Pararhizobium capsulatum DSM 1112: one gene and its partner. Each later gene encodes a partner of the first gene's protein in a complex. Links are inferred from orthologs where the notes say so. Each region holds a gene or a part of one and is shown on either strand. Other genes may lie near its edges.

Region 1 (5,409 bases):
ATATCTGCGATGAGGGCCACCGTGCGGCGGCTGAGCGAAAGCCTCTCTTCGTCAGCGTCCAAGTCCAGCCAGATCTCCAGCTTACGACGACCTTGTGGAACGGTAATGCCGCGCTCCAAAAGGATCGCTCGCAATTGATTGATCAAAGCAGTTCGTTCTCCGACTAGACGGTCACGCGCTCGATGGAGGGTCTGCATGTCCAACTGCTCTTCTTCCTTGATGTCAACGAAACGCATGGTCGGACGCGTGGCTGCCTCTGCTATTCCCTCCGCGTCGCGATCATCGTTCTTCTGAGCCTTCACGTACGGACGAACATATTCGGGTGACATAAGCCGAACGTCATGCCCCTGAGACCGCAACTGCCGACCAACATGATGGGCACCACAGCATGCTTCCATTGCCATTATGCAGGACGGCAGGGTTGAGCCGAGTTTGACAACACCCTCACGGCGCAACCGCCGCCGAAGCACGACTTGGCCGCGCTCGTCCAGTCCGACAACGCTACAGCTGTTCTTTCCAAGATCGATACCTAACACTGCTATCTGCATTGCTCTGCTCCTTGTTAAATCCCTTCATGCAAAATGCATGACGCGGGACGGAGGGGCGAGCCATTCCATAACTTCCCCGCCGCTGTGGCAGAAATCGCCGCCGGCCCCGCCAAGGGCAAAGTGATCGAAATCTGGTTTCAGGACGAGGCTCGTATAGGCCAGAAGAACAAGATTACGCGTCGTTGGGCCAAGCGGGGAACAAGGCCGTCCGCGCCACACGACCAGCGAACCCGATCGGCCTATATCTTCGGTGCCATCTGCCCGAAGCAGGGCAAGGCTGCTGCGCTCGTCATGCCGTCGTGCGACACCCATGCCATGAACCAGCACCTGATCGAGATATCCCGCAATGTCGCCGATAACGCACACGCCGTCCTCATCATGGACCAGGCCGGATGGCATATGTCCAACAATCTCCTCGTCCCGGAAAACATCACCATCCTGCCGCTGCCACCCAAATCGCCCGAGTTGAACCCTGTCGAAAACATCTGGCAGTTCATGAGGGACAACTGGCTCTCAAACCGCGTCTTCAAGTCCTACGAGGATATCGTCGACCACTGTTGCTACGCCTGGAAAACACTGCAGGACCGACCATGGAACATCATGTCGATCGGCCGACGCAAATGGGCGCAAGAGTTCTGATCAATGACGGTTGGTATTAACGGCGCAGCAATGCTGGCTAGCAGTTCTTCCGTTTTTGCAATATCCTGATGGGTGGGAACCATATATCGGGTTGCTGTTACCTCCCATTTCAAAGCCCGGGCGGTTTCCGTTTCCAAATACACAACCTTATCGAAATGCTGATTAATTTGAGCAGCAAAGAATTGTGCTGAATCTTCGTTTGGAAAAACAATCGAAAAATCAATATCCCGTGGGGCGGACAGGTTGTGACCCTCGCCTTGCATTCGGTTGAGCACGGCCCCGTTTTCATCATTTGGGAAGTTATTTTCAACCATATCTCACCCTGTTTTCTCGTTGTTTGGTGGAACTGACCAGAGACCTGCAACAGTCGCCATTGGCGCAAAAGCCACCGCCCTTACGCCACGCCCATCGCTTCTGCCGTAATTCTGAAGATCGAACCTCCGCTTCGGTTGTTTCCAGCCATAGGAACTCCAGATGGGGAATTCGAGTCAGGTGGATTATCCTCCACTGCGGCAGGGTGGCGGTCCAAGCGGCCCCGAGGATAAGGATAACAAGCACGAGGTCATCGAGACATTCGAAGTTTTCTACCCCTCAAACCCGCTCCACAAACCCATCCAGCACCCGCTTTTGCCCGGCGCGATCAAAGTCGATCGTCAGCTTGTTGCCTTCGATACCGGCGATGTTGCCGTTGCCGAATTTTATGTGGAAGACGCGGTCGCCGAGGTTGAATTTCGAGGGGGTGTCGACCGTCGATTTGGCGACGAGTTCGCCGTCGATGGTGCGGGCCTTGGGGCCGCTTTCGCCGTAGCCGATGCGCTCGATCGAGACGCCGGAGCGGGTGCCCCAGTTGTCGCGGGTGGCGTCCGTGCGGTTTGCCTGGGCGCGTTTCCAGCCGGGGGTGGAGTAGCTGTTGGCAAAGGGCTCCTGCTTGTCGAAGCGCGACTGGCCGTAGCCGCCGCGGTTGTAGCCGCCATAGGACTGTTCCGTTTCGGCGACATCGACATGGGTGACCGGCAGCTCATCGAGGAAGCGGGAGGGGAGCGTCGATTGCCACAGGCCGTGGATGCGGCGGTTCGAGACGAACCAGATGTGGCAGCGGCGCTTTGCGCGCGTCAGGCCGACATAGGCGAGGCGGCGTTCTTCCTCCAGGCCTGAGCGGCCGCCTTCGTCCAGCGCGCGCTGGTGGGGGAACAGGCCTTCTTCCCAGCCGGGCAGGAAGACGGTTTCGAACTCCAGGCCTTTTGCCGAATGCAGCGTCATGATGTTGACGGCATCGAGGTTTTCGTTCTGCTCGGCGTCCATGACGAGCGCGACGTGTTCGAGGAAGCCGCGCATGGATTCGAAGCTTTCCATCGAGCGGATGAGTTCCTTGAGGTTTTCCAGCCGGCCCGGGGCTTCGGCCGATTTGTCGGCCTTCCACATGTCGGTATAGCCGGATTCCTCCAGGATGGTTTCGGCAAGCTCGGTGTGAGGCGTGGTTTCAAGCAGGCCCTGCCAGCGCTTGAACATGGTGACGACATCGAACAGCGACTTGCGGGCCTTGGCCTTCATCTCGTCGGTTTCGATGAGATCGGTGGCGGCCGCCAGCATCGGGATATCGCGGGCGCGGGCGTAATCATGAAGGGCGCGGACGGAGGTATCGCCGAGGCCGCGCTTGGGGGTGTTGATGATGCGCTCGAAGGCAAGATCGTCGGCCGGCTGGCAAACGAGGCGGAAGAAAGCCATCGCATCGCGGATTTCCATGCGCTCGTAAAAGCGCGGGCCGCCGACGACACGGTAATTGAGGCCGAGCGTGACGAAACGATCTTCGAACTCGCGCATCTGGAAGGAGGCGCGCACCAGGATCGACATGTCGTTGAGCTTGTGTTGCTTGCGCTGGAGCTGTTCGATCTCCTCGCCGACGGCGCGGGCTTCCTCTTCCGAATCCCACGCGGCGTGGACCTGCACCTTCTCGTCGTCCGGGTCGTGGCGATCGGTGAACAGGGTCTTGCCGAGGCGGCCTTCGTTATGGGCGATCAGGTGGCCGGCAGCACCCAGGATATGGGCTGTCGAGCGGTAGTTGCGCTCGAGCTTGATGACCTTGGCGCCGGGGAAGTCCTTTTCGAAGCGCAGGATGTTGTCCACCTCCGCGCCGCGCCAGCCATAGATCGACTGGTCGTCATCACCGACGCAGGAGACATTCTGCGGCTCGCCCTTGGGGCGCTGGGCGAGAAGGCGCAGCCACATATACTGGGCGGTGTTGGTGTCCTGATACTCGTCGACGAGGATGTAGCGGAACTTGGCGTGGTATTCCTTCAGCACATCCGGATAGGCGCGGAACATGCGGATGGGGTGGAGAAGCAGGTCGCCGAAATCGCAGGCGTTCAGCGTCTTCAGGCGGGCCTGGTAGGCGGTATAGAGCTCGCGGCCCTTGCCATTGGCAAAGGCGCGGGCGTCGCCTTCGGGGATATCGGCGGGGCCGAGGCCCTTGTTTTTCCAACCGTCGATCAGCTGCGAGAAGGTTTTTGCCGGCCAGCGCTTGTCGTCGAGGCCTTCGGCCTGGATCAGCTGCTTGATGAGGCGCACGACGTCATCAGTATCGAGGATGGTGAAATCCGAGCGCAGGCCGACGAGTTCGGCGTGGCGGCGGAGCAGCTTGACGCCGATGGAGTGGAAGGTGCCCATCCAGGGCATGCCCTCGACCGCGCCGCCGACGAGCACGCCGACGCGCTCCTTCATCTCGCGGGCCGCCTTGTTGGTGAAGGTGACGGCGAGGATCTGGCTGGGGAAGGCGCGGTTTGACGCGAGGATATGGGCGATGCGGGTGGTGAGCACGCGGGTCTTGCCGGTGCCGGCGCCCGCGAGCACGAGGACCGGGCCTTCGATGGTCTCGACCGCTTCGCGCTGTTCCGCGTTCAGGCCGGAGAGATAGGCGGCAGCCGGGCGGGCGCCATCACGCGCGGCCATGGCGCGGGCGGCGATACCGCCTTGTGCGGCAGGTGGAGATGCCGCGGACTGGCGCTGATCGCGCGGTGCCGGCTCCTCGTCGAAGAAGGGAATGTCGTCAAAACCGTTACTCATGCGGCTCAATGTAGTGATTCGGGGGCGAAAGGCCAGAATTGCGTTCTGCTTTTATTCTGAAGGGAGGGGTTGGGGAGGCAGCAGGTGGTTGGCAATAGGCAGTAGGAGCGCACTGGCCTGAAGGCGCGGCGCGGTCATCGGACTATCTCTTCGCTATTGCCTACTGCCTATTGCCGACTGCCTCCCACAGATGCCGATCGATATCGGTCAGGCATGCCTTTCCGCCCTCAATTTGATGAAATCTGCTTTTATTACAATTGCGTAATGATGGCATTCCGGGATTGCCTGCTGCGCCGCAAAAGCCGATAGTTCAACGAAAACAATTCATGTCCTGCGCATCGCGCCTGTCTGGTGCGAAATGGCCAGGATCGAAATTCCGATCTGGAGATATTCATGCGGCTTTGGAAACAGCTGTTGATCTGTGCATTCGTGCTCGTCGTCGGGCTGGCTGCCTGGGTCCATTTTGTGCCGGGAGCTGCAGCCAAGCTGACCGGCCTTGGTGTTCCCGAAAGCGTGGTCGCACTGGTGGCAAAGCCTGAAGCCAAGGGCGAGGGCGGTAACGGCGGAAACCGGCGCAACGGCGGCGGTTTTGCCAATGCCCCACCGCTCGTGGTGACGGAGCCGGTGGGCGAAGCTGTCGTCAACGACCGGCTTTCGGCGATCGGCAATGGCGATGCCATCCTCTCCGTGACGGTGACGCCGCTTTCGACCGGCAATCTGACCGAGGTTCTCGTCAAGTCCGGCGACAGGGTCGAGAAGGGGCAGGTCATCGCCCGCCTCGACAGCGACGACCAGAAGGTTGCGACGGAACAGGCGCGCGTGGCCGTGGCAAGTGCCCAGGAAAAGGTCGATCGCAACCGCAAGCTTGGAAATGCGGTGTCCGTTGCCATTCTGCGTGAAGCGGAATTTGCCGAGCAGGCAGCCCAGCTTGACCTGCAGAAGGCGGAGCTTGATCTGAAGCGCCGCGATATCGTGGCGCCCTCGCAGGGCATTGCGGGCATCATCACGGTCAATCCGGGCGATTACGTCACGACCTCGACGCCGATTGCCGTCATTGATGATCGGTCGCAGATTCTTGTCGATTTCTGGGTGCCGGAGCGTTTCTCCAACAAGATTTCGGTCGGCCAGGAAATCTCGGCCTCCGCGATCGCCATTCCGGCAT
Region 2 (4,526 bases), 270 kb from region 1 along the record:
GACATTCGCTGCCGGCCGTGTACTTCAAGCTAGCATGACAACCGAGGCCCGTTGCCGCCCTTAGCGTGCCGCTTCAAACAGCGCGACAAGGCTCCACGGATATTCGCCCTGCTGGTTGGCGATATCATCGACCTTCCAGCCGCCATGCTCGTAAACCAGCGTGTAATAAAGCGTCACCGGCTCGAAATTGGTGAAGGTCACTTCGACCTCAGCCGTCCTGTCGATTATAACAGGCTGGCCGACTTCGACATCTGTCGCCTCGCCATCCTGTCCGGCGATGACCGGATCGAAATCGATGGCGCCGACCTCGCCGTCCGGCGTGTTGTTCCAGTCGTTCTCGAATCGCTGGTTCAGGGCATCGGAGAAAAAGTTCGTGTAGGTCGTGGCGGCATTGGGGTCCTCATCCAGATCTTCGCCGCTGTAGAGCGCCTGCAGCAGGGCCTGCGGTGTCTTGTAGGGGCCGGCGGCGAGGCTTGGGGTGGCGATGAGCGAGGTGAGGAGGACGAGGAGGGTGAGGCGCATGGCTGAACTCGGCGGGTTTCGGGTGGGGCGAGCCTAGAGGATGTCTGGTTCAGATTGAACCAGACATCCTCCAGATTCTTTTGTTTCCGTTTGTCTTTTCGGGAAAACCGGTTCCCACTTTTCTCTGACAAACTCTAACCGAGCGGGGCTGGCATGACTATGTGGCGGGTGGCGATCTCGATCGCTCATTTTAGGGCGTATCGACGGCCGAGCGCTTGCCGTTGCAGGAGCCATGCGTCAGTCTTCGTTCGCAAGGTCGTGCGCCATGCTCAACAGGGAATATCCATGCTCGCTGCCCTCATCTTTCTCGCCGCCACCCTTTCCGCAGACGAAATGGCCGGTGTCACCACTCCAACGGAGGAATTGAAGAGGCTGGCAATGGAGGCCGGGGACGAGTGCCGCGGTTACCCCTCCGATGCTCGAACACTCGCCGGTTGCGCGGCACGGGATGTATATCAGGATATTCTGGAGAGCCGCGATATTTGTAACGAAGGGCCGTTTATCGAGGAGGACAATTGGGTGGGGTGTCGGTGAGGGGCTCAGTAACAATCCTCCGAAGGAATATTTGTTTGCCGTCGCCTAATTCCGGCGCCGATTCTTAGTCGGTCGCAGGCTGGCTATTTTCTTACCGCCCCGGCCGCCCCGTTTTCCCCTTTGTCCTCTTCTGCCGCTTGGCATCCCCGGCATCCTCATAACTTCCCGCACCGACCTTGCCGCGCACGAGCGGGCGGGCGTCTTCGGCAGATCCTCGGGGCAGGCCCGAGGACGGGGATGACGGAGAGGAGGAGGGGTCGGCGGGTTCGGGCTGGCCTTCCAGCAAAGGCGAGACGCGTTTGGTGGCTTTGGCGGAGGCCGGCTTTTCGGGCAGATGGCCCTTGACCGGCTTTTCGGTGCGGCCGACGGTCATTTCGTCGAGGTCGTTCTTGCGGAACAGGCCCTTCTTCACGGGTTCGGCAACGTCGCGGCCCATTTCGTCGAGGTGGGGTTTGCGGAACAGCGGGCGGGCGGTGTCGGTGCCTGGGCCCATGTCGTCGAGTGAGGGTTTGGCGAAGTAGGAGGTTGATTCGGAGCGTGGGGAACCACCCCCCTCTGTCGGCTCTGCCGACATCTCCCCCGCAGGGGGGGAGATTGGGGCCGAGGATGCCGTGCCTTTTTTCTTTTTGGACGAGCCTTCCATGGCGCGAGCTTCTTCGCGGGCCATCGGATCGTCCATGACGGCGAGTTCGGCGGCCTTGAGGCGCTTGATTTCGTCGCGGATGCGGGCGGCGGTTTCGAAGTCGAGGTCGGCGGCGGCGTTGCGCATCTGCTTTTCCAGCGCATCGAGATGGGCCTGCATGTTGCCGCCCACCAACTCGTTGACCCCGCCCTTGACGCCCTTGATGCCGATATCGGCGCGGACATGATCCCGCTCGTAGACCGAATCCAGGATGTCGGAAATCTTTGCCTTTACCGATTCCGGGGTGATGCCGTTGGCTTCGTTGTAGGCCACCTGCTTTTCGCGGCGGCGGGAGGTTTCCTCCATGGCGCGCTGCATCGAGCCGGTGATCTGGTCGGCATAGAGGATGACCTTGCCATCGACGTTTCGCGCCGCACGGCCGATGGTCTGTACGAGCGACGTTTCCGAGCGCAAAAAGCCTTCCTTGTCGGCATCGAGGATGGCGACGAAGCCACATTCGGGGATGTCGAGGCCTTCGCGCAAAAGGTTGATGCCGACGAGGACGTCGAAGGCGCCGAGGCGCAAATCGCGGATGATCTCGATGCGCTCCAGCGTGTCGATGTCGGAGTGCATGTAGCGGACGCGGACGCCCTGTTCGTGCAGGTATTCCGTCAGGTCCTCGGCCATGCGCTTGGTGAGCACGGTGACGAGGGTGCGGTAGCCGGCCTGCGCGGTCTCGCGGATTTCGCCGAGCACGTCGTCGACCTGGGATTTTGCCGGGCGGACCTCGACCGGGGGATCGATGAGGCCTGTGGGGCGGATGACCTGTTCGGCAAAGACGCCGCCGGCCTGTTCCATTTCCCACGCCGCCGGGGTCGCCGAGACGGCGATGGTGTCCGGGCGCATGGCGTCCCATTCCTCGAAACGCAGCGGGCGGTTGTCCATGCAGGAGGGCAGGCGGAAGCCGTATTCCGCCAGCGTCGCTTTTCGCCTGAAGTCGCCCCGGTACATGCCGCCGATCTGGCTGACGGAGACGTGGCTTTCGTCGATGAACAAGAGGGCGTTATCGGGGATATATTCGAACAGGGTCGGCGGCGGCTCGCCGGGGCGGCGTCCAGTGAGGTAGCGCGAATAGTTCTCGATGCCGGCGCAGGAGCCGGTGGCCTCCAGCATCTCGATATCGTAGCGGGTGCGCTGCTCCAGCCGCTGGGCTTCCAAGAGGCGGCCGCCCTTTTCGAGCTCGGCGAGGCGCAGTTTCAGCTCTTCCTTGATCGACTTGATGGCGCCGTTCAGGGTTGGGCGGGGGGTGACGTAGTGGGAGTTGGCGTAGATCTTGACCGATTTGAGGTCGCCGGTCTTCTGGCCCGTCAGCGGGTCGAACTCGGTGATGCTGTCGATTTCGTCGCCGAACATGCTGATGCGCCAGGCGGCATCTTCAAGGTGGGCGGGGAAGATTTCGATGGTGTCGCCGCGGACGCGAAAAGAGCCGCGTTGAAAGTCCATGTCGCGGCGCTTGTATTGCTGGGCCACGAGATCGGCGAGCAATTGCCGCTGGTCGAGCCGGTCACCGACTTCCATCTGGAAGGTCATGGCCGTGTAGGTCTCGACCGAGCCGATACCGTAGATGCAGGAGACGGAGGCGACGATGATGACGTCGTCACGCTCCAGCAGCGAGCGGGTGGCGGAGTGGCGCATGCGGTCGATCTGCTCGTTGATCGACGATTCCTTTTCGATGAAGGTATCCGAGCGCGGCACGTAGGCTTCCGGCTGGTAATAGTCGTAGTAGGAGACGAAATATTCCACCGCGTTGTTGGGGAAGAAGTTCTTGAACTCGGAATAGAGCTGCGCGGCCAGCGTCTTGTTGGGCGCGAGGATGACGGCGGGGCGCTGGGTGGCCTCGATCACCTTGGCCATCGTAAAGGTCTTGCCGGAACCGGTGACGCCGAGCAGGACCTGGGAGCGGTCACCGTTGGAGAGGCCTTCGACGAGATCCTTGATGGCGGTGGGCTGGTCGCCGGCGGGCTCGAAGTCGGATTTCATGACGATCGAGAGACCGCCTTCGGATTTGGCCGGCCGGGCAGGGCGGTGCGGCGTCCAGAGCTGGCCGTCCTTGAAGAGGGGATTGCCGCTCTCGATCAGCGCCGACAGCGCCTCGACGGTGGCGGTCACACCGGAACCGGCGTCCAGCTTGTCGGCATCTTCCAGCGAAATATCGAGGCCGGAGACCGGATTGAGGCCTGCGGCGGCGCGGGTCTTCGGATCGGAGGAGGCGCCGATGGAGACGCCGCGTGATGTCTTCTGGGTCGAGGTTTTCTCGGCGTGTTTCCGCGCTTCGTTCTCGACCTTCTTGCGGTGCTTGCCGGCGCGCGAGGCGACGTCATGGCGGGTCTCGATGCCCTCGGCTTCCGCCATGCGCTGCAGCTCTTCGGCCCAATCGGCGACGTTGGAGGAGAGCGGCGCCCCCTTGAATTCGGCCTGTGGGGCTTCTTCGAAACCGGTGGCGGGACGGACGGGTTTTTTCGGCGCTTTTGACATCCGGGGAATATGGAGAGAGTCCGGCCGGAAGAAAAGGGGGAATGAGTACAAAAAGGCAACAGTTCACCCTCCCGCCGTGTTGGCATCGGCTGATGGGGACGAAGGCGTTGGTCGAGGCAGAGATCATGCCGGAGGTGGCCGCGCGCTTGTCGCCCTCCGGCGGCTGCGCTGCTGGGCGGCCTCATGGACGTGTTATGCGTTGCCGAAGGAGGCTTCCGCTTGACATATCGGAGGGTCGATTTAACCCGGCTGGTAATCCATCGCCTTAAAAGGATTCGCCATGCCGTTTTCCATCAATCCTGCCGCCGTCTGG

What was found.
Region 2: the proteins of QO002_RS15045 (region 1) and uvrB are in contact, whole or in part, in a crystal structure (PDB 7EGT), measured with the Thermus thermophilus proteins. The link is inferred for Pararhizobium capsulatum DSM 1112 from one-to-one orthologs. Residues at the interface, in WP_096412145.1 of Thermus thermophilus: His654, Arg656, Phe657, Gln666, Asp668, Glu669, Lys680, Arg681, Leu682, Ser683, Lys685, Tyr686, Ala687; in WP_096411307.1 of Thermus thermophilus: Glu23, Leu25, Arg26, Asp27, Gly28, Glu29, Arg30, Phe31, Arg55, Glu326, Asp327, Phe328, Glu379, Ser382, Gln383, His398, Gly400, Arg401.

What each region holds. Positions count from the first base shown.
Region 1 is NZ_JAUSVF010000001.1:3,088,514-3,093,922, reverse strand. The notes cover bases 1,514-4,549. They hold QO002_RS15045 (ATP-dependent helicase), read right to left. Parts: upstream 4,248-4,549; coding sequence 1,779-4,247; downstream 1,514-1,778. Outside these bases: QO002_RS15055 (IS110 family RNA-guided transposase), read right to left, coding at 1-548; QO002_RS30895 (ribonuclease E inhibitor RraB), read right to left, coding at 1,109-1,501; QO002_RS15040 (efflux RND transporter periplasmic adaptor subunit), read left to right, coding at 4,641-5,409. UniProt on the Escherichia coli protein: A helicase with DNA-dependent ATPase activity. Unwinds DNA duplexes with 3'-5' polarity. Translocates on single-stranded DNA with 3'-5' polarity. Initiates unwinding more efficiently from a nicked substrate than double-stranded DNA.
Region 2 is NZ_JAUSVF010000001.1:2,816,028-2,820,553, reverse strand. What follows is about bases 948-4,526. They hold uvrB (excinuclease ABC subunit UvrB), read right to left. Parts: upstream 4,214-4,526; coding sequence 1,148-4,213; downstream 948-1,147. Other genes in these bases: QO002_RS13705 (DMT family protein), read left to right, coding at 4,494-4,526; QO002_RS13715 (hypothetical protein), read left to right, coding at 948-1,056. Also shown: QO002_RS13720 (DUF3828 domain-containing protein), read right to left, coding at 61-522; more of QO002_RS13715, read left to right, coding at 808-947. UniProt on the Escherichia coli protein: The UvrABC repair system catalyzes the recognition and processing of DNA lesions. A damage recognition complex composed of 2 UvrA and 2 UvrB subunits scans DNA for abnormalities.